Regions from separate parts of the Streptomyces sp. NPDC016677 genome, predicted to be linked through region 1. Evidence: riboswitches for the same ligand, from Rfam matches in the RefSeq annotation. Region 1 holds a riboswitch; each other region holds the start of a gene.
What was found. Region 1 has a riboswitch for cyclic di-AMP ahead of ACZ3IG_RS16165 (M23 family metallopeptidase). Riboswitches for the same ligand answer to the same signal wherever they lie in the genome.
Positions count from the first base shown of each region.

Region 2: linked by a shared signal. The riboswitch ahead of ACZ3IG_RS27715 (transglycosylase SLT domain-containing protein) and the one ahead of ACZ3IG_RS16165 (M23 family metallopeptidase) in region 1 are both predicted to bind cyclic di-AMP.
Region 3: linked by a shared signal. The riboswitch ahead of ACZ3IG_RS18805 (transglycosylase family protein) and the one ahead of ACZ3IG_RS16165 (M23 family metallopeptidase) in region 1 are both predicted to bind cyclic di-AMP.
Region 4: linked by a shared signal. The riboswitch ahead of ACZ3IG_RS10240 (C40 family peptidase) and the one ahead of ACZ3IG_RS16165 (M23 family metallopeptidase) in region 1 are both predicted to bind cyclic di-AMP.

Region 1 is NZ_JBVHEO010000005.1:5,936-11,542, forward strand. It holds gene trmB (tRNA (guanosine(46)-N7)-methyltransferase TrmB) at 30-836, shown strand; gene ACZ3IG_RS16160 (PrsW family intramembrane metalloprotease) at 874-2,169, shown strand; gene ACZ3IG_RS16165 (M23 family metallopeptidase) at 2,228-3,274, opposite strand; cyclic di-AMP (ydaO/yuaA leader) riboswitch at 3,287-3,444, opposite strand; gene ACZ3IG_RS16170 (PP2C family protein-serine/threonine phosphatase) at 3,680-4,948, opposite strand; tRNA gene ACZ3IG_RS16175 (tRNA-Met) at 5,141-5,214, opposite strand; gene ACZ3IG_RS16180 (alginate lyase family protein) at 5,266-5,607, opposite strand, start outside.
Region 2 is NZ_JBVHEO010000013.1:92,746-98,352, reverse strand. It holds gene ACZ3IG_RS27725 (GNAT family N-acetyltransferase) at 1-1,065, opposite strand; gene ACZ3IG_RS27720 (HAD family hydrolase) at 1,296-2,114, shown strand; gene ACZ3IG_RS27715 (transglycosylase SLT domain-containing protein) at 2,108-2,626, opposite strand; cyclic di-AMP (ydaO/yuaA leader) riboswitch at 2,631-2,818, opposite strand; gene ACZ3IG_RS27710 (polyprenyl synthetase family protein) at 3,624-4,634, shown strand; gene ACZ3IG_RS27705 (LolA family protein) at 4,917-5,607, shown strand, end outside.
Region 3 is NZ_JBVHEO010000006.1:93,948-99,554, reverse strand. It holds gene ACZ3IG_RS18820 (nucleoside triphosphate pyrophosphohydrolase) at 1-149, shown strand, start outside; gene ACZ3IG_RS18815 (cytochrome P450 family protein) at 322-1,554, shown strand; gene ACZ3IG_RS18810 (transglycosylase family protein) at 1,724-2,893, shown strand; cyclic di-AMP (ydaO/yuaA leader) riboswitch at 3,075-3,242, shown strand; gene ACZ3IG_RS18805 (transglycosylase family protein) at 3,246-3,974, shown strand; gene eno (phosphopyruvate hydratase) at 4,207-5,487, shown strand; gene ACZ3IG_RS18795 (FtsB family cell division protein) at 5,584-5,607, shown strand, end outside.
Region 4 is NZ_JBVHEO010000003.1:102,252-107,858, forward strand. It holds gene ACZ3IG_RS10220 (PspC domain-containing protein) at 1-362, opposite strand, end outside; gene ACZ3IG_RS10225 (ATP-binding protein) at 542-1,834, shown strand; gene ACZ3IG_RS10230 (LuxR C-terminal-related transcriptional regulator) at 1,831-2,550, shown strand; gene ACZ3IG_RS10235 (hypothetical protein) at 2,729-3,082, shown strand; gene ACZ3IG_RS10240 (C40 family peptidase) at 3,147-4,310, opposite strand; cyclic di-AMP (ydaO/yuaA leader) riboswitch at 4,319-4,493, opposite strand; gene pcrA (DNA helicase PcrA) at 4,725-5,607, shown strand, end outside.

The DNA.
Region 1 (5,607 bases):
CGCCCCGTCCCCGTAATATCGATCCCACTGTGTCTGATTCGCACCCCACCCCCGCAGCTCCCCGGCCACCCCGTCGCACGGGCGGGCCCCGTTTCCCGGACGGCCCCCGGGCCGATCCCGCCGGTGACCACTTCGAGCGGCGGATCCGCAGCTTCCAGCCCCGGCGCAGCCGGGTCACCGCCGGGCAGGCGGACGCCTTGCGGAGGCTGTGGCCGGCGTGGGGACTGGACATCGACGGGCAGCGGGTCCTCGACCTCGCCGAGCTGTTCGGCGACGACCGCCCCGTGGTCCTGGAGATCGGCTTCGGCATGGGCGAGGCGACCGCCGAGATGGCCGCCGCCGACCCGGACACCAACGTGCTCGCCGTCGACGTGCACACCCCCGGCCAGGGCCACCTGCTGGCGCTGGCCGAGGAGAAGGGCCTGACCAACGTCCGGGTGGGCAACGGCGACGCGGTCATCCTGCTCGGCGAGATGCTCACCCCGGACTCCCTGTCCGGCCTGCGCGTCTACTTCCCCGACCCCTGGCCCAAGAAGCGGCACCACAAGCGCCGGCTGATCCAGCCGGAGTTCCTGACCCTGGCCGCCTCCCGGCTCCGGCCGGGCGCCTTGCTGCACTGCGCCACCGACTGGGAGCCGTACGCCGAGCAGATGCTCGACGTCCTCACCGCGCACCCCGCCTTCGAGAACACCGCGCCCGGCGGCGGTTTCGCGCCCCGTCCCGCGCACCGCCCGCTGACCCGTTTCGAGGGCCAGGGACTGGACAAGGGACATGTGGTGAACGACCTGCTCTTCCGCCGCGTACCGCACCAGGACCGACCCCCCGCCGGCGCCTGAAGCCGGGGCGGCGCCCCCTCTCGTCAGGATCGATGCCGTGGCCACCAGCTCCCCGTACCCGCCGGCACCGCCGCCCCCGCGGCACTGGTGGCAGCGCCGCTGGGTGCGCTACGGCGCCCTGGCCACGCTGCTCGCGCTCTCCGGTCTGGTCATCCTGGCGCTGGTGCGCGAGCAGACCGGCACGGAGGGCTTCCTGGTCGGCCTCGGTCTCGCCGTGCTGCCGGTCCCGCTGCTGCTCGCCGCCTTCCGCTGGCTGGACCGGGTGGCGCCGGGCCCCTGGCGCAACCTGGTGTTCTGCTTCGCCTGGGGGGCCTGCGCGGCGGCGCTGACCGCCATCGTGGCCAACAGCTTCGCGACCCGCTGGATAGCGACGGCCACCGCCGATCCGGCCGGCGCGGACACCTGGGGCACCACCGTGATAGCCCCGGTCGTGGAGGAGTCCGCGAAGGCCGCCGCCGTCCTGCTGGTCTACCTCTTCCGCCGGCACGACGTCACCGGGCTCCTCGACGGCGTTGTCCTGGCCGGCTTCACCGCCACCGGCTTCGCGTTCACCGAGAACATCCTCTACCTGGGCAACGCGTTCGGCACCGACCAGCTCACCGGGGGCAGCGGCATCGCCTCCGTCACCGCGGCGACGTTCTTCGTCCGCGTCGTCATGTCGCCGTTCGCGCACCCGCTGTTCACGGTGCTCACCGGCCTCGGCTTCGGTCTCGCCGCCCTGCGCGGCGAGAGCCGCCGGGCCGGGCGCGTCCTGCTCCCGCCGGCCGGCCTGCTGCTCGCGATGGGCATGCACGCGCTGTGGAACGGCTCCTCGGCCCTCGGGGAGTACGGCTTCTTCCTCGTGTACGCGACGTTCATGGTGCCGGTGTTCGGGCTGCTGACCTGGCTGGCGGTCTGGTCCCGGCAGCGCGAACTGGTCACCGTACGCGCCGAACTGCCCGCCTACGCGGCGGCCGGCTGGCTGACCCCGGCGGAGCCGTACGCGCTCGGCTCGATGCGGGCCCGGCGCCTCGCCCGTGCGCACGCCCGGCGCCACGCCGGGAAGGAGGCGGCACGGACGGTGGCGGAGTACGAGGCGTACGCGACCGAGCTGGCGTTCCTGCGGCACCGGGGCCGGCGCGGCCGGGCGGGCGCCGACTTCGTCGTACGGGAGCGGGCGTTGCTGCACGAGCTGTGGCGCCGCCGGGAGACGGCACGCCCGGCGCTGGCCCACGCGGCACGGGCCACGGCCCCGCCGACGCCGGCACCGCACCAGTACCCCAGGTACCAGCAGTACCAGCAGTACCAGCTCTACGCGCACCATCCGTACGCGCCCGTGAACCGGCAGCCCTGACGTCGGGGGGTCGCCGTCAGGACCGCCGGGGATCAGGTGTCCCGGACAAGGGGACGGCTCAGGGGGTGAGGCCCTTGCTCTGCAGCCAGGCCATCGGATCGATGCCGGAGGTGGAGCCGTCCGGGTGGACCTCCAGGTGGAGGTGGGCGCCCGTGACGTTGCCGGTGGCGCCGACGCGGCCGATGACGTCGCCGGTGCTGACCTTCTGGCCGACGCTGACGCTGATCGAGGACTGGTGGCAGAACCACACCTCGGTGCCGTCGTCGAGGGTGAGGATCGTGCGGTAGCCGTAGGAGCCCGCGTACCCGGCCTCGGTGATGGTCCCGGAGTGCACGGCCTTGATGAGGGTGCCTGCGGGCGCGGCGAAATCGAGGCCGGTGTGGTAGCCGGAGGACCAGTAGGCGCCGGCCTGCCCGTAGCTGGAGGTGATGGTGTACGAGGAGGTCGGCAGCGCGTACTGCTTGGCCAGCTGGGCGAGCCGCGCGGCCTCGGCCTTCCGCGCGGCCTCCGCCGCCGCCTTCTTCTTGGCGGCGGCGGCCTTGGCCTCGGCCTTCTTCTCGGCCTCGGCGGCGGCAGCGGCGGCCTTCTTCTCGGCGGCGGCAGCAGCCTCTTCGGCGGCCTTGGTCTCGACCTGGTTCTGCTGCTGCTCGGCCTGCGCCATGATCCGGGCGCGGAGCGACTCACCGGCGGTGGTCGTGCCCTCCTCGGTGTCGTCCGAGGCGACGGCGGCGATGCTGCTGAGCGGCGTGGCCGACCCCTCGTCCGCCGTGTCTCCGGCGGACTCGTCGTCCGAGATGATCGAGCCCACGGACGGCAGGTCGGGCATGGAGATCGACACCGGCGGCTTGCCGGTCTGCGCGCTGGCCATGCCGCCGGCGCCCACGGCCGCTATGACGCCGACGCCGAGGACGGTGGAGCTGCGGGCCAGTCCGCCGCGCTGCTTGGCGACCCGGTGCTTGCCGCGCACGGGACGGACGGTGTCGGCGGTGGGGTTCCACTCTTCGAAGGGGCCCTCGTCGGGGCGGAAGGCGCCGTAGCCGAAGGTTGCGGGGTCGTGCTGGTTCGGCACGAACGGGGCCTCGGGGGCAGGCCGGTTGGACGCCACGTGGGCGTGCTCCTTTCCTTCCGTCTCCGCCTACCGGGTTAGCTGACGGGTTCGGAGCGGGAAGGTCTCCTACGCGCGTATACAGGCCGTGTCTCCACGGTCGGATACGCCCGATTCACCCCAAGGTGGTGGTTCCCCGGTTCCCTTACGGGATTCGGCGCGTGCGCACGGAGCCGCCTTCTGTGACGGCTGGGACGACCGCGCTGCGTTATCGAACGTTAATAGAAGCGGGGCGCTGTTTCCAAGCCGTTCCTCTTGATCATTAAGCTTCTCGGCCGGGAGCAAGGCCGCACGGAGGGCGAAAACGGGGCGAGTTGACCGCGTTTCAGTACACCCGCACAGCGGTCGGTTCCGCCGCTTGAAACTGACCGTGCATCAATTGTTATGCGGAGGGCTCCCACCCCATCACCCTTCGTGACCACAGGCGCCCCCGGACTCGTCCAGGCCACCGGACTCGTCGGCGCCGCCCGGATCGGGCCGCCGTACGGCGAGCAGCGCCATGTCGTCCGCCATCCCGCCCCCGGAGTGCCGGCGCACGTCCTCGGCGAGGGTGTCCAGCAGGTCACCCGGATGCCGGAAGCGCCGGCCACCGAGCCGCGCCACCGGATCGTAGAACTCGCCCCGGGCGTCCCGGGCCTCGGTCACCCCGTCGGTGTAGAGCAGCAGCGTGGCCCCGGCGGGGAAGGCGGTCTCCTCCGCGCGGTCCGGCCACACGCCCAGTTCCCCCATGCCGAGCGGCAGCGCCGCGTCCCGCGTGGTCAGGGCGCGCAGGCTGCCGTCGGCGTGGCACAGCAGGGGCGGCGGATGCCCCCGGTTGACGACGCGGGCCACCCCGTCGCCGTGCGGGAGTTCGACGAGGACGGCGGTGGTGAACCCCTCGAAGGCGTCCAGTCCCTCGCGCCGGGTGCCCTCGCGGGCCAGCGCCCGCTCCAGCCGCTGCGCCACCGCCTCCAGCGTCGACTCCTGCTCGGCGGCCTCCCGGAACGCCCCGATCACGACGGCGACGGCGGCCACCGCGCCCATCCCCTTGCCCCGCACGTCCCCGACGATCATCCGCACCCCGCGCGGGCTGTCCTGCACCGCGTACAGGTCGCCGCCGATGAAGGCGTCCGCCTGCGCGGCCTCGTAGCAGGCGGCGATCTCGAAGCCGCCGAGCCGTTCGGCGGGCTCGGGCAGCACCGCGCGCTGGGCCGCCTCGGCGATCTCGCGGGCGGTGGCGAGCCGCTCGTCGTTGCGGCGGACCAGGGCGTTGACGAAGACGGCGAGGACCGCGACCACCGCGATGGTGACCAGCTCGGTGACGGAGTCGACCTGGTGGGCGACGCCGAGGCCGATCTGGAGGGCTATGACGACGGCGACGGTGACCACCCCGGTGAGCACGGTGCCGCGCCGCGAGTAGAGCGGGGCGGCGGTCAGGGGCGCGGCGGTGTAGAGGGGGCCGGCGGTGAAGTACCGGGGCGTGAGCAGGTCGTAGGCGGCGCCTACGGCGATCAGCAGGACGGGCAGGAGGCGTACGAGGGTCATCCGGGCGCCGCGCCGGACCCGGCGCCGTCGGCCCGGGGCGGGCGGCACGGGCACCGGGGCGTCGCCGAGGCCCGGGTCGGGCACCGGGTCGCCGGGCAGCCGGCCGCCGGCCCTGGCGTACGGTCCCTCGTCCACGTCACCAGGCCGCACCGCTCGCCTCCCGCCACCCATGTACGTAGCCGCCGCTTGCCGTCCCGCCCGTCCAGGGTTCCCGGAGCGGGGGCGGGCGGCGAGCGGTGGGGGGCCGTCCGGATGACGGAGAACGCCGGAGCACCACGGCCGACGGGGCTCGAACGCACCGATGGCCGGGCCCCTCGGAAGGGACCCGGCCATCGGCCTGAGTAGCGGGGACAGGATTTGAACCTGCGACCTCTGGGTTATGAGCCCAGCGAGCTACCGAGCTGCTCCACCCCGCGTCGGTGTGTCACCAGTGTAGACCATGTCCGGGGTGATCAGCACATACGTATCTAGCGCCCGGGATTGCGGGCGTGGGTGAGCGTCTCCCAGGAGACGAAGAGATCGTCGGTGCCGGCCGGGCGGGTGCCGGCGGCGAGCTTGTGCGCGGCGGGGACGGGGACGTCGAGCCGGTTCTCCAGGTGGTTGAGGGCGACCTCCAGGTCGGGCCCCAGGTTCCGCTCGGCCTCGCCGCCGCACAGCCAGGCCGGCACGGTGTCCGCCCGCTGCTGGCGGGCGTGCAGCGCGAGGGCGGCCTTCAGCCGGTCCTTCACCTCGGCGTAGAGGTCGACGCCCTGGTGCCAGGCGGTCTCGGCGATGTGGGCGGTGGCGGCGATGGAGTGGCCGACGTGGGC
Region 2 (5,607 bases), on a different contig from region 1:
TCACGTGCGACGCAGCCGCGCCACACCCTTCAGCGTCCGCGCCGCGAGCGAGGCGAGCCGCGGCCGGTCGCGCACGAACCCGTGGGCCCGGCGCGCCGGCTCGCGGCCGAGCCAGTACAGCGCCGCGCCCGCCCCCCAGCGCGTCACCGCGCCCTCGTACACGGGCAGTTCGCCCGTCTTCAGCGAGTCCTTGTACTCCGCCGCGCCCCGTCCCATGTCCAGCAGACCGATCCCCTCGGCGGCGGCGGCCTCGGCCATCCGCAGATGCAGCACCAGCCCCGGCGAGTACTTCGCCACCGCCACGTCGTACGCCGGGAACCAGCAGGCCAGGACGGTCGACGAGCGCAGCCCGAAGTGGGCGGCGACCGGCTGTCCGCCGGCGTAGAGGACGGACAGCGTGCCGGCGCACTCCGGGGTGCGGGTGGCGGCGAGCCGGCCGACGAGTTCGGTGATCCAGCGCTGCGCGAACCGGTCGCGGCGCCCGGTCCTGCGGTACTGCGCCGACTTCCAGGCCATCAGCGTGCGCAGCGCGGCGGGGTCGCGCTCGTCGAACACGAACCGCACGTCCCCGACCTGGCGGCCGAGCCGGCGCTCCTTGGCCAGGGTGGTCTTGAGGAACTTCGGCGACTGGGCGCGCAGTACGTTCTCGTACGCCCCGTAGCCGTCGGCGACGTCGATGACGTGCGAGGCGTACTCCTCGGCGGCGTACGGCGTGAACAGCCCCTGTTCCGCTTCCAGGTTGTCGAAGGCGAAGCTGGACAGCGAGCAGGCGCGCAGAAGGTGGCGGGTATCGGGCAGCGGGCCCTGGCGCAATACCGCCCCTTGGCAGTCCGACACCCCGAGGCCGATGGCGCGCCCCTGCCCCAGCGGTCCGCGCTCGTACGGCAGGAAACCGGCGCTCTCGCCGCCCTCGTACAGCACCGCCACCCGCGCCGCCGGGCGTACCCGGCCCACGGCCTCGGTGAACTCCGGTTCCATGAAAGGGTTGCGAGGGGCGTGCGACTTGGCGCGCAGCTCCCGCCAGTGCTCCCGTTCCCCCTCGCCCAGTTCCTCCGGCCTCAGCACACGAATGTGTCCGCTGCTCAACTCGACCCCCCGATCAAGTCCCCCTGGACAGAAGGAAAGTACCCCTGGGGCCCCTCGGAGCGGTAGAGAGCGGAGCATGTTGTTGCCAACCGGTGCACAGCGCTTCAACCGCCTTTAGCCGGTGATGCGTCAGGTTTCGGACATCCGCGTCGGGAACGTGCGCTTGACGACGGTGAGTCGAGGGCGCGCGACGTCCGTATTCTCTGATCATGAACCCCACCGCATACGATCTCGTCGCCACCGATCTGGACGGAACGCTGCTGCGCGGCGACGACACCGTCTCCGAGCGGTCGCTCGCCGCGCTCGCGCGGGTGACCGGGGCCGGCGCGCACCACCTGGTGGTGACGGGACGCCCGGCGCCCAGAGTGCGCGCGCTCCTCGGCGACCTCGGCTGCGGGGGGCTCGCGGTGTGCGGACAGGGCGCGCAGGTGTACGACGCCGGCGCGGACCGGATGCTGTGGTCGGTCACCCTGGACCGGGAACTGGCCGAGACCGCGCTCGGCAAGATCGAGGCCGAGGTCGGCGAGGTGTACGCCGCCGTCGACCAGGACGGGGTGGACGGGCTCACGCTGATCGAGCCCGGGTACCTGATGCCGCACCCCACACTGCCCGCGGTGCGGGTCGGCCGGCGGGACGACCTGTGGGCGGCGCCCATCAGCAAGGTGCTGCTGCGCCACCCTGACCTGTCCGACGACGAGCTGGCGGCGACGGCCCGCGCGGTGGTCGGGTCGCTGGCGACGGTCACCATGTCGGGGCCGGGGACGGTCGAACTCCAGCCGTGCGGTGTCACCAAGGCGACCGGTCTGGAGCTGGCGGCGGAGCGCCTGGGGCTGAGCCCGGAGCGCACGGTCGCCTTCGGGGACATGCCCAACGACATCCCCATGTTCCGGTGGGCGGCCCACGGCGTCGCCATGGCCGGCGCCCACCCGGAACTGCGGGCGGTCGCCGACGAGGTCACCCTGTCGAACGAGGACGACGGCGTGGCCGTCGTCCTCGAACGACTCTTCGCCCGAGGCCGGGCTCAGTAGGCGCTGTAGACGTTGTCCATGGAGCCGTACCGGTCGGCCGCGTAGTTGCAGGCGGCGGTGATGTTGGCGACCGGGTCGTACATGTCCCAGGAGGTGCCTTCGACGTGGTACGCGTCGAAGGTCGGCTTGATCACCTGGAGCAGGCCCTTGGACGGGGTGCCGTTGATGGCGTTGATGTCCCAGTTGTTGATCGCGAACTGGTTGCCGGACGACTCCCGCATGATGTTGCGGTAGATGCCGTCGTACGAGCCCGGGATGCCCTTCTCGGCCATGATGTCGAGCGACTGGCGGATCCAGCCGTCGAGGTTGTTGCTGTAGCCGTTGGCCGCGGTCAGGGCGGCCGTGGTGGTCGCCGTGGTCGAGTCGGCGGCGGGGACGGCGGCCGGGGCGGCGGACGCGCTGGCGGCGCCGGCGATCGGCAGCGCCAGTACGGCGGCGCCGGCACCGGCGAGGGCGAGCTTGCGGACGAGACGGTTGGCGCCGGCGGCGTGCCGGAGAGCCTTTGCGGGCATGGTGCGGTCCTCTCCATACGCCTGCGAGGTGAGCTGTCGGGTTCGGGCGGGGAGGTGCCCGGCCGTGCCCTGTCGGGCCCGGCTTCACCCCGAGCCGCTCCGGTCCTCCGGGACGTCGGGTGACGTCCGGTGACCGGCGCGGCGACTTACCTGGGTCCCCCGCTCCTGCCGTGAATGAGTCGGATGCGTGTGCGTCGGGCGGTGGCAGGATTCGGCGTCCGCTCGACAGGCCGGGAACGTATGCGACAGCACATGTCCGGAACAAGTGCCGGAATCACCTAACGTGCCTGTTGACCTTGGTCTGAGGCATTTGGGGTACTTGATCCTTTGCGAGTGGCAAGGGTCAACTGGCGTACGGGGCAAGGGGATGGGGGGTGCGTGGGCGGCGGTGTGCGGTCGGGCGGCGGCGTGAGTCAAGTCACTGGCGTCGACGAGCGGGGCAAATCGGGCAATGAGGTCAACTTGGTTTTTACTGGCCAGGGGTGACCGTCGTCGTGGCGGGAGCGCCCGCCTGACTCGCCCGGCAGCGGGAACGAGGGCTGGGGCGGGGGTCTGGAACGAGGGCTGGGGCGGGGGTCTGGAACGGGGGTCTGTAACGGGGTCTGTAGGTCGAATGGGTGACGTTCCCGGGTCGCGCGACGTTGGGAGGAGTGGTGGGATCTTCGATGGATTCCCGGTGGGCCTTCGCTGGGCCCTCGACGCAGCCTTGGTGGACCGGTGGCGGGACCGGCGGGGCCGGGGAGTCTCCGAGGGGTCCAGGAGGGGTCCAGAGGGAATCGCGGCGTCGGCGTGCCCCGGCCGCCCCGCGAAGTCGATCCATGTCCGCTCATATCACCTGATCAAAAACATACAGTTCATGATCTGATACCGACCGGCCTGTAACGGTGGGCGCTATCGGTGATCGAAACGTGACCGGATACGCTGACTTGAGTGATGGCAGCGACCTATCGACCAGCCGTGTAACCGCGAGTAGACACCAGCAGACAGGAGACCCCTCGTGACCGTCGTCGGGCCGTTCGGGCTGAGCGTGCGGGACCAGGCTCTGGAAGCCGATGTCCAGGCCGGAATGGCGGCAGTCGAGGAAGGACTGCTGGAGGCAACCAAGAGCGAGGTGCCCTTCATCACGGAGGCCGCCCAGCATCTGGTGCGGGCGGGCGGCAAGCGGTTCCGGCCGCTGCTGGTGATGCTCGCGGCGCAGTTCGGCGACCCCTACGCCCCGGGTGTGGTGCCCTCGGCGGTGGTCGTGGAGCTGACCCACCTCGCCACGCTGTACCACGACGACGTGATGGACGAGGCCGCGGTGCGGCGCGGGGTGCCCAGCGCCAACACCCGCTGGGACAACTCCGTCGCGGTCCTGACCGGCGACTTCCTCTTCGCCCGCGCCTCGCAGATCCTCGCCGACCTCGGTCCGGAGGCGGTCCGCGTACAGGCCCTGGCGTTCGAGCGGCTGGTCACCGGCCAGATCCTGGAGACCGCCGGCCCGCAGGACGGCCGGGACCCGGTCGACCACTATCTGGACGTGCTGGGCGGCAAGACCGGCTCGCTGGTGGCGGTCGCCTGCCGGTTCGGCGCGATGATGTCCGGCGCCGACGAGACGGTCGTGGACGTCCTCACCCAGTACGGCGAGCGGCTCGGCGTCGCCTTCCAGCTCGCCGACGACGTGCTGGACATCGCCTCCGACTCCACCGAGTCCGGCAAGACACCCGGCACCGACCTGCGCGAGGGCATCGCGACCCTCCCGGTCCTCAGGCTGCGCGAGCGCGCCGCCCGGCTGGGGCTGGCCGAGGACCTCGCCCTGTGCGAACTGCTCGCCTCCGACCTGACCGACGACGACCGGCACGCCGAGGCGCTGCGCCTGCTGCGCGCCCACCCCGCCCTCGACCAGGCCCGGCGGGACACCGTCCGCTACGCCGAGGAGGCCCGCGCGGCCCTGGCCCCGCTGCGGGAGTGCGACGCGAAGACGGCGCTGGTGGAGCTGTGCGACGCGGTGGTGCACCGGGCCGGCTGAGCCCACCCGGACGCCACCGCACGCCACTGCACGTCCCCTGCACTGCCCCGCACCCCCCCGCACTCCCTTGCCCCTACGGGTGGGGGAGTGCTCCGTGCGTGCGTGTCATACCGCAGCAGTAGGCGGAGTTGAGCCTGCGGTCTGACGCTTCCCGATGGCCGATTTGGTCAGATGGTCATCACGGAAAACAACACTTCCTCACCGATTCGGGTGAGAATGGCGGCTCAGGGTGGACTGGTGCGAGGTCGCGAACATCCGCCGCCTACGACGGAGGTAGGGCACATGACACCGTACGAATCCGAGACCGAGACCGAGGAGCGCGGGACGGCGCGGCGCAAGGTCGCGCGGTACGTCGTCCCGGTCACGGTGATGGGCGTCGCGGCGGCGACCATCGGACTGGTTCCCGCGCTCGCCGACTCCGGGGACCCCGACCTTCCCGACATCACCTCGCAGCAACTGCTGGAGAAGGTGGCCGCGTCGGACGTACAGCAGCTGTCCGGCACGGTGAAGATCAGCACCGACCTCGGGCTGCCGGACCTCGGGGGTCTGGAGAGCGGCCTCATGAACGGCGCGGGCTCGTCCTCCGGCTCCGCGGACGGCGGTTCCTCCGCGGACCCGTCCACGAAACTGACCGAGCTGGCCTCCGGCACCCACACGCTGCGCGTCGCGGTGGACGGCCCGGACCGGCAGAAGGTGTCGCTGCTCCAGGACGCCGCCGAGTACAGCCTGATCCACGACGGCAAGGACGTCTGGGGCTACGACAGCGAGTCCGGCGAGGTCTACCACTCCACCACCACCGCCACCGACGACCGGACCAAGCAGGGCCAGCGGCGCGAGGAGCTGCCGGCCACCCCGGGCGACATGGCCGAGGAGGCCCTGAAGGCGGTCGACGACACCACGTCCGTGACCGTCGACGGCACCGCGCAGGTGGCCGGCCGGGACGCGTACCGCCTGGTGATCGAGCCGAAGCAGA
Region 3 (5,607 bases), on a different contig from region 1:
TGCCCCGCGCCGAGGGCCCCGGCTACGAGCTGCTGGCGCTGGCGGTGCGCGCCGAGGCGGAGGGCGTGGACCCGGAGGCGGCCCTGCGCGCGGCGGCACGGGCCTACCGGGACGCGATCCGGGAGACGGAGGCGCGGACGCGGTCGTGAAAGGACGCGGAGGCGGTCATGAAAGAGGGACGGATACGGTCGGGGGGTGACCGAGCAAGCCGAGCCCCGCCGCACCACCCCCACCCCCGCCCCCGCCACCCCCGCACCTGCCACCCCGGCCCCTGTCGCCCCCGCCCCCGCATCCGCCACCCCCGCCCCCGACGCCCCCGAGCTGTTCACCTGGGAGTTCGCGAGCGACCCGTACCCGGCGTACGCCTGGCTGCGCGAGCACGCCCCCGTGCACCGCACCCGGCTGCCCAGCGGGGTGGAGGCATGGCTGGTCACCCGGTACGCCGACGCCAGGCAGGCGCTCGCCGACCCCCGGCTGTCCAAGAACCCGGCGCATCACGCCGAACCCGCGCACGCCAAGGGCAAGACCGGCATCCCGGGGGAGCGCAAGGCGGAGCTGATGACGCACCTGCTCAACATCGACCCGCCGGACCACACCCGGCTGCGCCGGCTCGTCAGCAAGGCGTTCACCCCGCGCCGTGTCGCCGAGTTCGCGCCCCGCGTGCAGGAACTCGCCGACCAGCTCATCGACCGGTTCGCGCGCGCCGGCAGCGCCGACCTCATCCACGACTACGCCTTCCCGCTCCCCATCTACGCCATCTGCGACCTGCTCGGCGTCCCCCGCGAGGACCAGGACGACTTCCGGGACTGGGCGGGCATGATGATCCGGCACGGGGGAGGCCCCCGGGGCGGGGTCGCGCGGTCGGTGAAGAAGATGCGCGGCTATCTCGCCGACCTCATCCACCGCAAACGCCAGGCGCTGCCGCCCGAGCCCGCGCCCGGCGAGGACCTCATCTCCGGACTGATCCGCGCCTCCGACGAGGGCGAGCACCTCACCGAGAACGAGGCCGCCGCGATGGCGTTCATCCTCCTCTTCGCCGGTTTCGAGACCACCGTCAACCTCATCGGCAACGGCACGTACGCCCTGCTCACCCACCCCGGCCAGCGCACCCGCCTCCAGGAGTCGCTCGCGGCCGGCGAGCGCGGCCTGCTGGAGACCGGCGTGGAGGAACTCCTGCGCTACGACGGTCCGGTGGAGCTGGCCACCTGGCGGTTCGCCACCCGGCCGCTCACCCTCGGCGGACAGGACATCGCCGTCGGCGACCCCGTCCTCGTCGTCCTCGCCGCCGCCGACCGCGACCCGGCGCGCTTCACGGACCCGGACACCCTGGACCTTTCCCGCCGCGACAGCCAGCACCTCGGTTACGGCCACGGCATCCACTACTGCCTCGGCGCCCCGTTGGCCCGCCTGGAGGGCCAGACCGCGCTCGCCACACTCCTGACCCGCCTGCCCGACCTGCGCCTCGCCGTCGATCCGGCCGAACTGCGCTGGCGCGGCGGCCTCATCATGAGGGGTCTGCGCACCCTGCCGGTGTCGTTCACCGCGGCTGAGTGAACGATCCGTCGCATCAGCAAAGGTGACGCGCCGTCACCACTGTGATCTCCATGTGATCTACACGGCATGAACTTGTGATGAGTGATCGTATGCCTATACGTTCACGGATCAGCGCGGCACCGAGCACCAACCGCCGTGCGGGCCCTGCTGTCTCGTGAAAGGTCTCCGCATGCTCTCCGGGAACGGCCGACACCGTCGCCCCCGCCAGGCCCCGGCCCTGGTCGTCGCTGCCGGAGTCACCGGCTCCGCCATCGCGATCCCGCTCCTCGGAGCCACCGGTGCCCACGCGGCCGACGGCGCGGCCTGGGACCGTGTCGCCGAGTGCGAGACCGGTGGCGCGTGGAGCCAGAACAACGGCAACGGTTATTACGGCGGCCTGCAGTTGTCCCAGGAGGACTGGGAGGCGTTCGGCGGCCTTGAGTACGCCACCACCGCCGACCGGGCCAGCCGCTCCCAGCAGATCCGTGTGGCCGAGAAGGTCCTGGCGGCCCAGGGCATCGCCGCCTGGCCGACCTGCGGACTGCTCGCCGGACTGGGCGGCGGCGCGTCGGATGACGACTCGTCGGACGATTCGTCCGGGTCGGCATCATCGGATGCGGAGTCGGATGGTTCATCCGGTTCGACCGATTCATCCGGCTCCTCGGGATCTGCCGACTCGTCCGGCGCGGCCGACACCACCGACCCGGCCGACACGGACGACGCTTCGGACGGCTCCGGCTCCGGCTCCGGCTCCGGCTCCGGCTCCTCGGCCTCCCCCTCGGACACCCCGTCCACCGACACTTCGGACGCCGGTGCTGGGGACACCGACACTTCAGACACCGGCGACGAATCGGCCGACTCCGACACATCACCCGAATCCGCCTCCCCTGTCGAGGAGCCGAGCGACGCGGCCACCACCAAGCGCGACACCGCGGACGCCTCCGGCGCCACCGGCAGCGCCGGCAACCTCGAACCGACCCCCGCCATTTCGAGCCTCACCAAGACCGGCGAGGACGACACGGCCGGCGGAACCGGCACCGGCAAGCACCGCGGCGGCAGCGCCGACGAGGAGACGGCGAAGGGCCGTTCGGAGTCGTCCTCGGGGCGGCACGCCTCGCGCGACGACAAGACGGCGCGCGAGACGGGCGACAGGACGGGCGACAAGACGGGCGACGAGGCGGGCGACGGGACGTACACCGTCCGCGCCGGCGACAGTCTGTGGGCCATCGCCGACTCCCTTGAGCTCGCCGGGGGATGGTCCTCCCTCTACGCCGCGAACAAGGACGCCGTCGGCACCGACCCCGACCACATCCTGCCCGGTCAGAAGCTTGCCGTTGGGGTCGAACCGGTCGAAAAGTGACGGCAGTTCGCGTCACGGTTAAGGGTGAATGTCCGTATTAAACGCCGTGAGAGATAGGTCTCAGAAGCCCTGATCGTCTTTGTAAATCCACCGGGAGCCTGTCTACGGTCATGACCGCTCGCCATCGCGGGCCCCGGCCGCCGCAACGCCGAATCCTGCCAGCGGCAGTCCGGGAACAGTCGTCGCGCAAGCGCCGAAGGCAGGAGCGGGGGACCCAAGGTAGGTCGCCGCACCGGGCAGTTGAGCCGGAGCGGCTAGGGGTGGAGCCGAGTCCCGTGAGGGACCCGGCCGGGCAACTCAACCGGCCCGAACCCGACAGCTCACCTCGCAGGCGTCGGTGAGGGGATCTTCCATGCTGTTCTCCAGCAAGGGCAAGCACCGTCGTCCGTCCAAGGCCACTCGCGCCATCGCCATCGCCGGCGTGACCGGTGCCGCCGTCGCCGCCCCGCTGATGGCGGCCGGCAACGCCTCCGCCGCCACCGAGTCGGAGTGGGACACCGTCGCCCAGTGCGAGTCCGGCGGCAACTGGTCCATCAACACCGGCAACGGCTACTACGGCGGCCTGCAGTTCTCCGCCTCCACGTGGGCGGCGTACGGCGGCACGCAGTACGCCTCCACCGCCGACCAGGCCAGCAAGGACCAGCAGATCCAGGTCGCCGAGAAGGTCCTCGCGGGCCAGGGCAAGGGTGCCTGGCCGAACTGCGGCACGGGCCTGTCGGGTGCCGGCGGCTACACCGGCTCCTCCGACAGCGGCCAGAGCAGCGGTTCCAGCAGCTCCAGCGGCTCCAGTGGCTCCACCGAGTCCCGTGAGACGCAGGAGCAGCCCGCCTCCCGCTCCCAGGAGCGCCCGGCCGCCGAGACCGGCACCACCCAGCAGGCCGAGAAGACCGTCACCACCCCGACCGGCAAGAAGGTCGAGAAGGGCGACGGCGAGTACAAGGTCGTCAAGGGCGACACCCTCAGCTCCATCGCCGAGGCGCACGACGTCGACGGCGGCTGGGCGAAGCTGTTCGAGCTGAACGACGACATCGTCGACGACGCCGACCTCATCTACCCGGGCCAGCAGCTGCACCTCAGCTGACGGCTCACAGGCCCCCGCCCCGGCGCGTGTTCCCCCGTACACGCCGGGGCGGGGCCATGTCCGGATCGCGGCAGTCTTTTGTTCCGTTCGGAAACAATTTACTCTCGGTTTGCCCAACGGGTGGGTGACCGGCTGGCCGATCGCCCCGGGCCGGTTAGGCTCGTCCCGCGGAGCCGCGCGTAAGCGCGCACCCGCGTCACACAGAAGCGTCACATTGAAGAAGGAGATGCTCGTGCCGTCCATCGACGTCGTCGTAGCCCGGGAAATCCTGGACTCCCGAGGCAACCCCACGGTCGAGGTCGAGGTCGGCCTCGACGACGGCAGCACGGGTCGTGCCGCCGTTCCGTCCGGTGCCTCCACCGGTGCCTTCGAGGCCATCGAGCTGCGTGACGGTGACTCGAACCGCTACCTGGGCAAGGGCGTGGAGAAGGCCGTCCTCGCCGTCATCGAGCAGATCGGCCCGGAGCTGGTCGGCTACGACGCCACCGAGCAGCGCCTGATCGACCAGGCCATGTTCGACCTGGACGCCACCGACAACAAGGGCTCGCTCGGCGCCAACGCCATCCTCGGCGTCTCCCTGGCCGTCGCGCACGCCGCCTCCGAGGCGTCCGACCTCCCGCTCTTCCGCTACCTGGGCGGCCCGAACGCGCACCTGCTGCCCGTTCCGATGATGAACATCCTGAACGGCGGCTCGCACGCCGACTCCAACGTGGACATCCAGGAGTTCATGATCGCCCCGATCGGCGCGGAGTCCTTCTCCGAGGCCCTGCGCTGGGGCGCCGAGGTCTACCACACGCTGAAGAAGGTCCTGAAGAACAAGGGCCTGTCCACCGGCCTCGGCGACGAGGGCGGCTTCGCCCCGAACCTGGACTCCAACCGCGCCGCGCTCGACCTCATCCTCGAAGCGATCAAGGAAGCCGGCTACACCCCCGGCGAGCAGATCGCCCTCGCCCTGGACGTCGCCGCCTCCGAGTTCTACAAGGACGGCGTCTACTCCTTCGAGGGCAAGGAGCGCACCGCCGCCGAGATGACGGAGTACTACGCGGAGCTGGTCGACGCCTACCCGCTGGTCTCCATCGAGGACCCGCTGTTCGAGGACGACTGGGAGGGCTGGAAGACCATCACCGACAAGCTCGGTGACAAGGTCCAGCTCGTCGGCGACGACCTGTTCGTCACCAACCCGGAGCGCCTGGCCCGCGGCATCGAGGAGGGCGCCGCCAACGCGCTGCTCGTCAAGGTCAACCAGATCGGCTCGCTGACCGAGACCCTGGACGCCGTCGAGCTGGCCCAGCGCAACGGCTTCAAGTGCATGATGTCCCACCGCTCCGGCGAGACCGAGGACGTCACCATCGCCGACCTCGCCGTCGCCACCAACTGCGGCCAGATCAAGACCGGCGCCCCGGCCCGCTCCGAGCGCGTCGCCAAGTACAACCAGCTGCTGCGCATCGAGGAGATCCTCGACGACGCCGCGGTCTACGCCGGCCGCAGCGCCTTCCCGCGCTTCAAGGGCTGAGCGAGCCCTTAAGAGCAGCGTCGTACGTACGTCCCCGTACCCGGTCCCGTACCGTGTGCGGGGACGTACGCGTGTGCACGGGAGGCGGGAAACGAGATGGCCGTGAGGGACCGGGACCGT
Region 4 (5,607 bases), on a different contig from region 1:
AGCAGCTTGCGTACCTCGTTCTCCTCCTCGTCGTCGGCCGGGACGAACAGCCACGCGAAGCCGTAGAAGAGCAGACCGAGGCCGCCGGTCGCGGAGAGCACCGCCAGCGTGATCCGGAAGATCACCGGGTCCATGTCGCACTGCCGGCCGAGCCCCGAGCACACCCCGGCGACCATCTTGTGCCGCCGGTCGCGGCGGAACCGGTGCGGAGGCCCGGGCACGCCCGGCCCGACCCCGGCATCGGCGCCGGCACCGGGCGTGGCAGCCGCGCCGGGCGCGGTGTCCTGCGGCCCGGCGCCCCGTGGCGGGCGCGGGCCGGCACCGGGCCCCGTATCCGCCGCGGCGCGCTCGTTTTCTGTCATGCGTCCATGGTGGCGGGCGCGGCGCCGCGGCGGCAGCCGGTACGACCCTGGTCGGACCCTGATATCGGCCCTGATGAGGCGCCGGGGAGATGTTCGACGACACGCCGCCGCGAAGATCAGGGGAGTCTCCGGGATACACCCTGATGCCCTGGCCCCGGGGCCGTGTGACCATCGTTGGCATGCCGGAAGCCGCAGCAGCGCCAGTCGTCGAGCCACGGCCGCCGCGCAAGCTCTACCGCAGCAGCGACGGACGCTGGCTCGGTGGAGTGGCGCGGGGGCTCGCGGGCCACCTCGGGCTGCCCGTGGTCTGGGTGCGGCTGGTCTTCGTCGGCCTGTTCATGGCCGACGGGCTCGGCGCGCTGCTCTACGCGGCGTTCTGGTTCTTCGTGCCGCTCGGCGTCGGCGGTGTCGACGCGCAGAAGCCGCCGTCCCTCGTCTCCACCGAGACCTCCCCGGACGGCCGCCGCAGACTCGTCGCCCGCAGACCGGACAAGGGACAGATCGTCGCCCTGCTCCTCATGGTCGTCGTGGCCATGGTCTTCGTGGGCAACGTGGATCTGAGCGGCGGGGTGAAGGCGTACCTCTGGCCGACCGTGCTGGTCGGTGCGGGCGTCGCCCTCGTCTGGCGGCAGGCGGACAACGCCCGCCGGGCCCGCTGGGTCGAGGCGGGCCGGCGCCGACGCACGGTCCGGCTGCTGCGCGCGGTGGCCGGGGTACTGCTGGTGACGGCCGGTGTCTCCGGCATCTTCGTGCTCCAGGGCTCCGCCGCCCACCTCGGGTCGGTGCTCCAGGCGGCCCTCGCGGTCCTGGTCGGCATAACGCTGCTGGCCGGGCCGTATCTCGTGCGCATGACGCAGGACCTCTCCGAGGAACGCCTGATGCGCATCCGGGCGCAGGAGCGCGCCGAGGTCGCCGCCCATGTGCACGACTCGGTGCTGCACACCCTGACCCTGATCCAGCGCAACGCGGAAAGTCCCGGCGAGGTACGGCGCCTGGCCCGCGCTCAGGAGCGGGACCTGCGCGCCTGGCTCTACAGACCGGAGGGCAACGGCAAGGACGAGGACGACGAGCCGGCGACCCTCGCCGAAGCCGTGAAGCGCGACGCCGCCGAGGTCGAGGACAAGCACGGCGTCCCCATTGAGGTCGTCGTGGTCGGCGACTGCCCGCTCGACGAACGGATCGGGGCACAGACGCAGGCCGCGCGCGAAGCGATGGTGAACGCGGCCAAGTACGGTGGCGAGGGCGGTGCCGTACAGGTCTTCGCCGAAGTCGAGGGCAGGACGGTCTTCGTGTCCGTCCGGGACCGGGGGCCCGGCTTCGACCCCGAGTCGATACCCGCCGACCGGATGGGTGTCAGAGAATCGATCATCGGCCGCATGGAGCGCAACGGCGGCACGGCGCGACTGCGCGCGGTGCCCGGCGGCGGCACGGAGGTCGAGCTGGAGATGGAGAGGGCGGAGAAGACGTCATGAGCGACCCGACCGAAGCGAACACGGAGTCCGCCGAGTCGACCGGCGGAGCGGCCGGACGGCAGGTGCGCGTGGTCCTCGTCGACGACCACCGCATGTTCCGTACGGGCGTGCAGGCCGAGATCGGCCGGACCGAGCAGACCGGGGTCGAGGTGGTCGGGGAGGCCGCCGACGTCGACCAGGCCGTCACGGTCATCACCGCGACCCGGCCCGAGGTGGTCCTGCTCGACGTCCACCTCCCGGGCGGCGGTGGCGTCGAGGTCCTGCGTCGCTGCGCCCCGTTGATGGCCGACGCCGAGCGGCCCGTCCGCTTCCTCGCCCTGTCCGTCTCGGACGCGGCGGAGGACGTGATCGGCGTGATTCGCGGCGGTGCCCGTGGCTATGTGACCAAGACGATCACCGGCTCCGACCTCGTCGACTCGGTCTTCCGCGTCCAGGAGGGCGACGCCGTCTTCTCGCCCCGTCTGGCCGGCTTCGTCCTGGACGCCTTCGCCTCCACCGACGCCCCGCCGGTCGACGAGGACCTCGACCGCCTCACCCAGCGGGAGCGCGAGGTGCTGCGCCTGATCGCCCGCGGCTACGCGTACAAGGAGATCGCCAAGCAGCTGTTCATCTCCGTCAAGACGGTCGAGTCCCATGTCTCGGCGGTCCTGCGCAAACTCCAGCTCTCCAACCGGCACGAGCTGACGCGGTGGGCCACCGCACGGCGCCTCGTCTGACGCGGCCCGTACCGGACGGCCTTGGCGGCCTGTGCATGTGACTCAGGCCCCCCACGGGCCCGTTCTCTCGCAGGGTGATGACCGATGTGTGGAATCGGGAGCGCGGCGGCCGGGGGGTCGGGGAACTTGGGGGACTGGTGGCCGGCCGGATTCGCGCCCTTCATTAGGCTCCGGACTCATGGACGTACTCATCCACCTCTTCGTCGGTCTGCACATCATCGGCATCGCGGCACTGCTCGGCGGCTTCCTCACTCAGATGAAGGCGATGGGCGAGGGCACCGCCCGCTTCGGTCCGGCGATGCTGCACGGCGCGCTGACCATGCTGGTCACGGGGGTGATCCTGGTCGGGCTGAACCAGGCCGACGACCAGTCCGTCAACAACATCAAGATCGGCGTGAAACTGGCCGTGCTGGTCGTGATCCTCGGCCTCGTCTACGTGAAACGGGACGAGGAGAAGGTGGAGAAGGGCCTGTTCGGGCTGGTCGGCGCGCTGACCATGGTGAACGTCTTCATCGCGGTGCTGTGGACCTGAGCGCCGGCCGCGCGGACACGACCGGCGCACCAGGCCGGGGCCGGTGCCGAGCGAGCGGAACCGCTCAGGCCGGACGCACCACGCTGTAGATCGACGACTCGCCGTCGTAGTAGACGGACTCCTCGCGGACGTACGCGCCCGGCTTCGGCGCGTGGATCATCATGCCGTTGCCGATGTAGATGCCGACGTGCGAGATGTCGTCGTAGAAGAAGACCAGGTCACCGGGTTGCGCCGCGGAGATCGACACCGTGGTGCCGGCGTTGACCTGGTCGTAGGTGACGCGGGGCAGGTCGACGCCCGCGTCCTTCCAGGCGGCCTGGGTGAGGCCGGAGCAGTCGTAGGAGTCGGGGCCGGTGGCGCCCCAGACGTACGGTTTGCCGATCTGGGCGCGGGCGAAGGCCAGGGCCTTCCCGGCCTTGGTGGCGTACGAGGAGTCGGTCGCGGACGACGACCCGGTCGACCCCGAGGAACTGCTCTCCTGCGCGGCGGCGGTCTTCGCGGCCTCCTCCTGGCGCTGCCGTTCCTCGGCCTGCTGCCGGGCCAGCTCCTGGGCCTTGCGGGCCGCCTCCTGCTGCTTCTCCTTCTCGATCGCGGCGAGCCGCGCCTTCTCCTGGGCGGTCAGGTCGGCCAGCAGCTCACGCGCGGAGGCGAGTTTCGTCTGGACGGTGGCCTTGGCCGTCTTCAGGTCCTTCTGTGACGTGGTGAGCGTCTGGAGGCTCTCGGTGGCCTCCTGGCGTTTCTCCATCGTCTCGGCCTGCTGGGTGACGTAGTCGTCGACCATCTGCTTCTGGCGGCCGGTGAGCCGGTCCATCAGCTGGTTCTGGTCGAAGTAGTCCTGCGGGGAGTCCGCGAGCAGGAGGGTCGCGGTGTCGGAGACGGCCGCGCCGGTGCGGTACTGGGCGGCGGCGAAGGAGCCCAGCTCCTCGCGCGCGTCGTTCAGCTCCTGGGTGCGCTGGGCGACGTCGTCCAGGAGGCTGTCGACCTGCTCGCGCTGCTTCGCGGTCTTCTCCTCGGCCGCGTTGTACTTCTCGGTGGCCGACCCGGCCTGGCGGTAGAGGTCGTCGACCTTCTTCTGGACCTCTTCGAGGCTCGGCCGGTCGTCGGAGGGGGCCGCGGTGGCCGTCTGGGGGAGCAGGGCCACGGAGGTCAGCGCGGCCGTGGCCAGGACCGGGGTCCGTATGCCTGCCATGAGCGTTCCGGCGGGACGCGACTTGCGGTGCGACGCCAAGGGAGGCGACTCCTTCCGTGCTCCGCCTACCGGGTTAGCTGTCGGGTTCGGGCGGTGTGGTGTTACGGAAGGCTGCCCTACGGTTCGCGCCCGGAGCGGGCTGTGAACCGACTCACCCCATGTCACGGTGGGTCCCCGGTTCCGGGCGCCACGCGGGCACGCCGGATTCGGCGGAGGCCGCGCGGCCCGGCGACGTTCGCCGGTGGGGGTCGAGCGGCCCGCCCGCACCGTAGCCAACTCGTGTGCCCCCTGTGAAGGTTGAAGGGTGATATGCCCGATACATTTTCGTGACCTAGAGGGCTTCCCTCACGGTGGGTGATGTGCGGTGACGGGAGCGTGTCCGGCGGTACGGGTCCGGCCGGGTTTTCGAGGGGGCGTCCGGTTGTCGGTGGGGCGCCCTAGACTCGTAGAGCGATGAGCAGCCTCTTTGACGACAGCTTCCTGGCGAGCCTCCAGGCCCCCCGCGGGCACGAGGAGGAACCTCCGCCACCGCCCGAGGACGAGCACGTACCGGAGCCGATCCCGGACGATCTGTTCGCCGGGAAGTTCGACGTGCCGCCGGACCGGGACCCCTACTACCGGGACGGCGCCCCGCGCCCGGTGACGGACCCCGCCGCGCTCCTGGAGGGGCTGAACGAGAACCAGCGCGCCGCGGTCGCCCACGCCGGCTCCCCGCTGCTCATCGTGGCCGGTGCCGGTTCCGGCAAGACCCGCGTACTCACCCACCGCATCGCCCACCTGCTCGGCGCGCGCGGTGTCCACCCCGGCCAGATCCTCGCGATCACCTTCACCAACAAGGCCGCCGGTGAGATGAAGGAGCGCGTCGAGCAGCTCGTCGGCCCGCGGGCGAACGCCATGTGGGTCATGACCTTCCACAGCGCGTGCGTACGCATCCTGCGGCGGGAGTCGAAGAAGCTGGGTTTCACGTCGTCGTTCTCGATCTACGACGCCGCCGACTCCAAGCGGCTGATGGCGCTGGTCTGCCGTGACCTGGACCTCGACCCCAAGCGCTTCCCGCCGAAGTCCTTCAGCGCCAAGATCTCCAACCTGAAGAACGAGCTGATCGACGAGGAGGACTTCGCCGCCCAGGCCGCCGACGGCTTCGAGAAGACCCTCGCCCAGGCGTACGCGATGTACCAGACGCGCCTGCGCGAGGCCAACGCCCTCGACTTCGACGACCTCATCATGACGACGGTCAACCTGCTGCGCGCCTTCCCGGACGTCGCCGAGCACTACCGCCGCCGCTTCCGGCATGTCCTGGTCGACGAGTACCAGGACACCAACCACGCCCAGTACG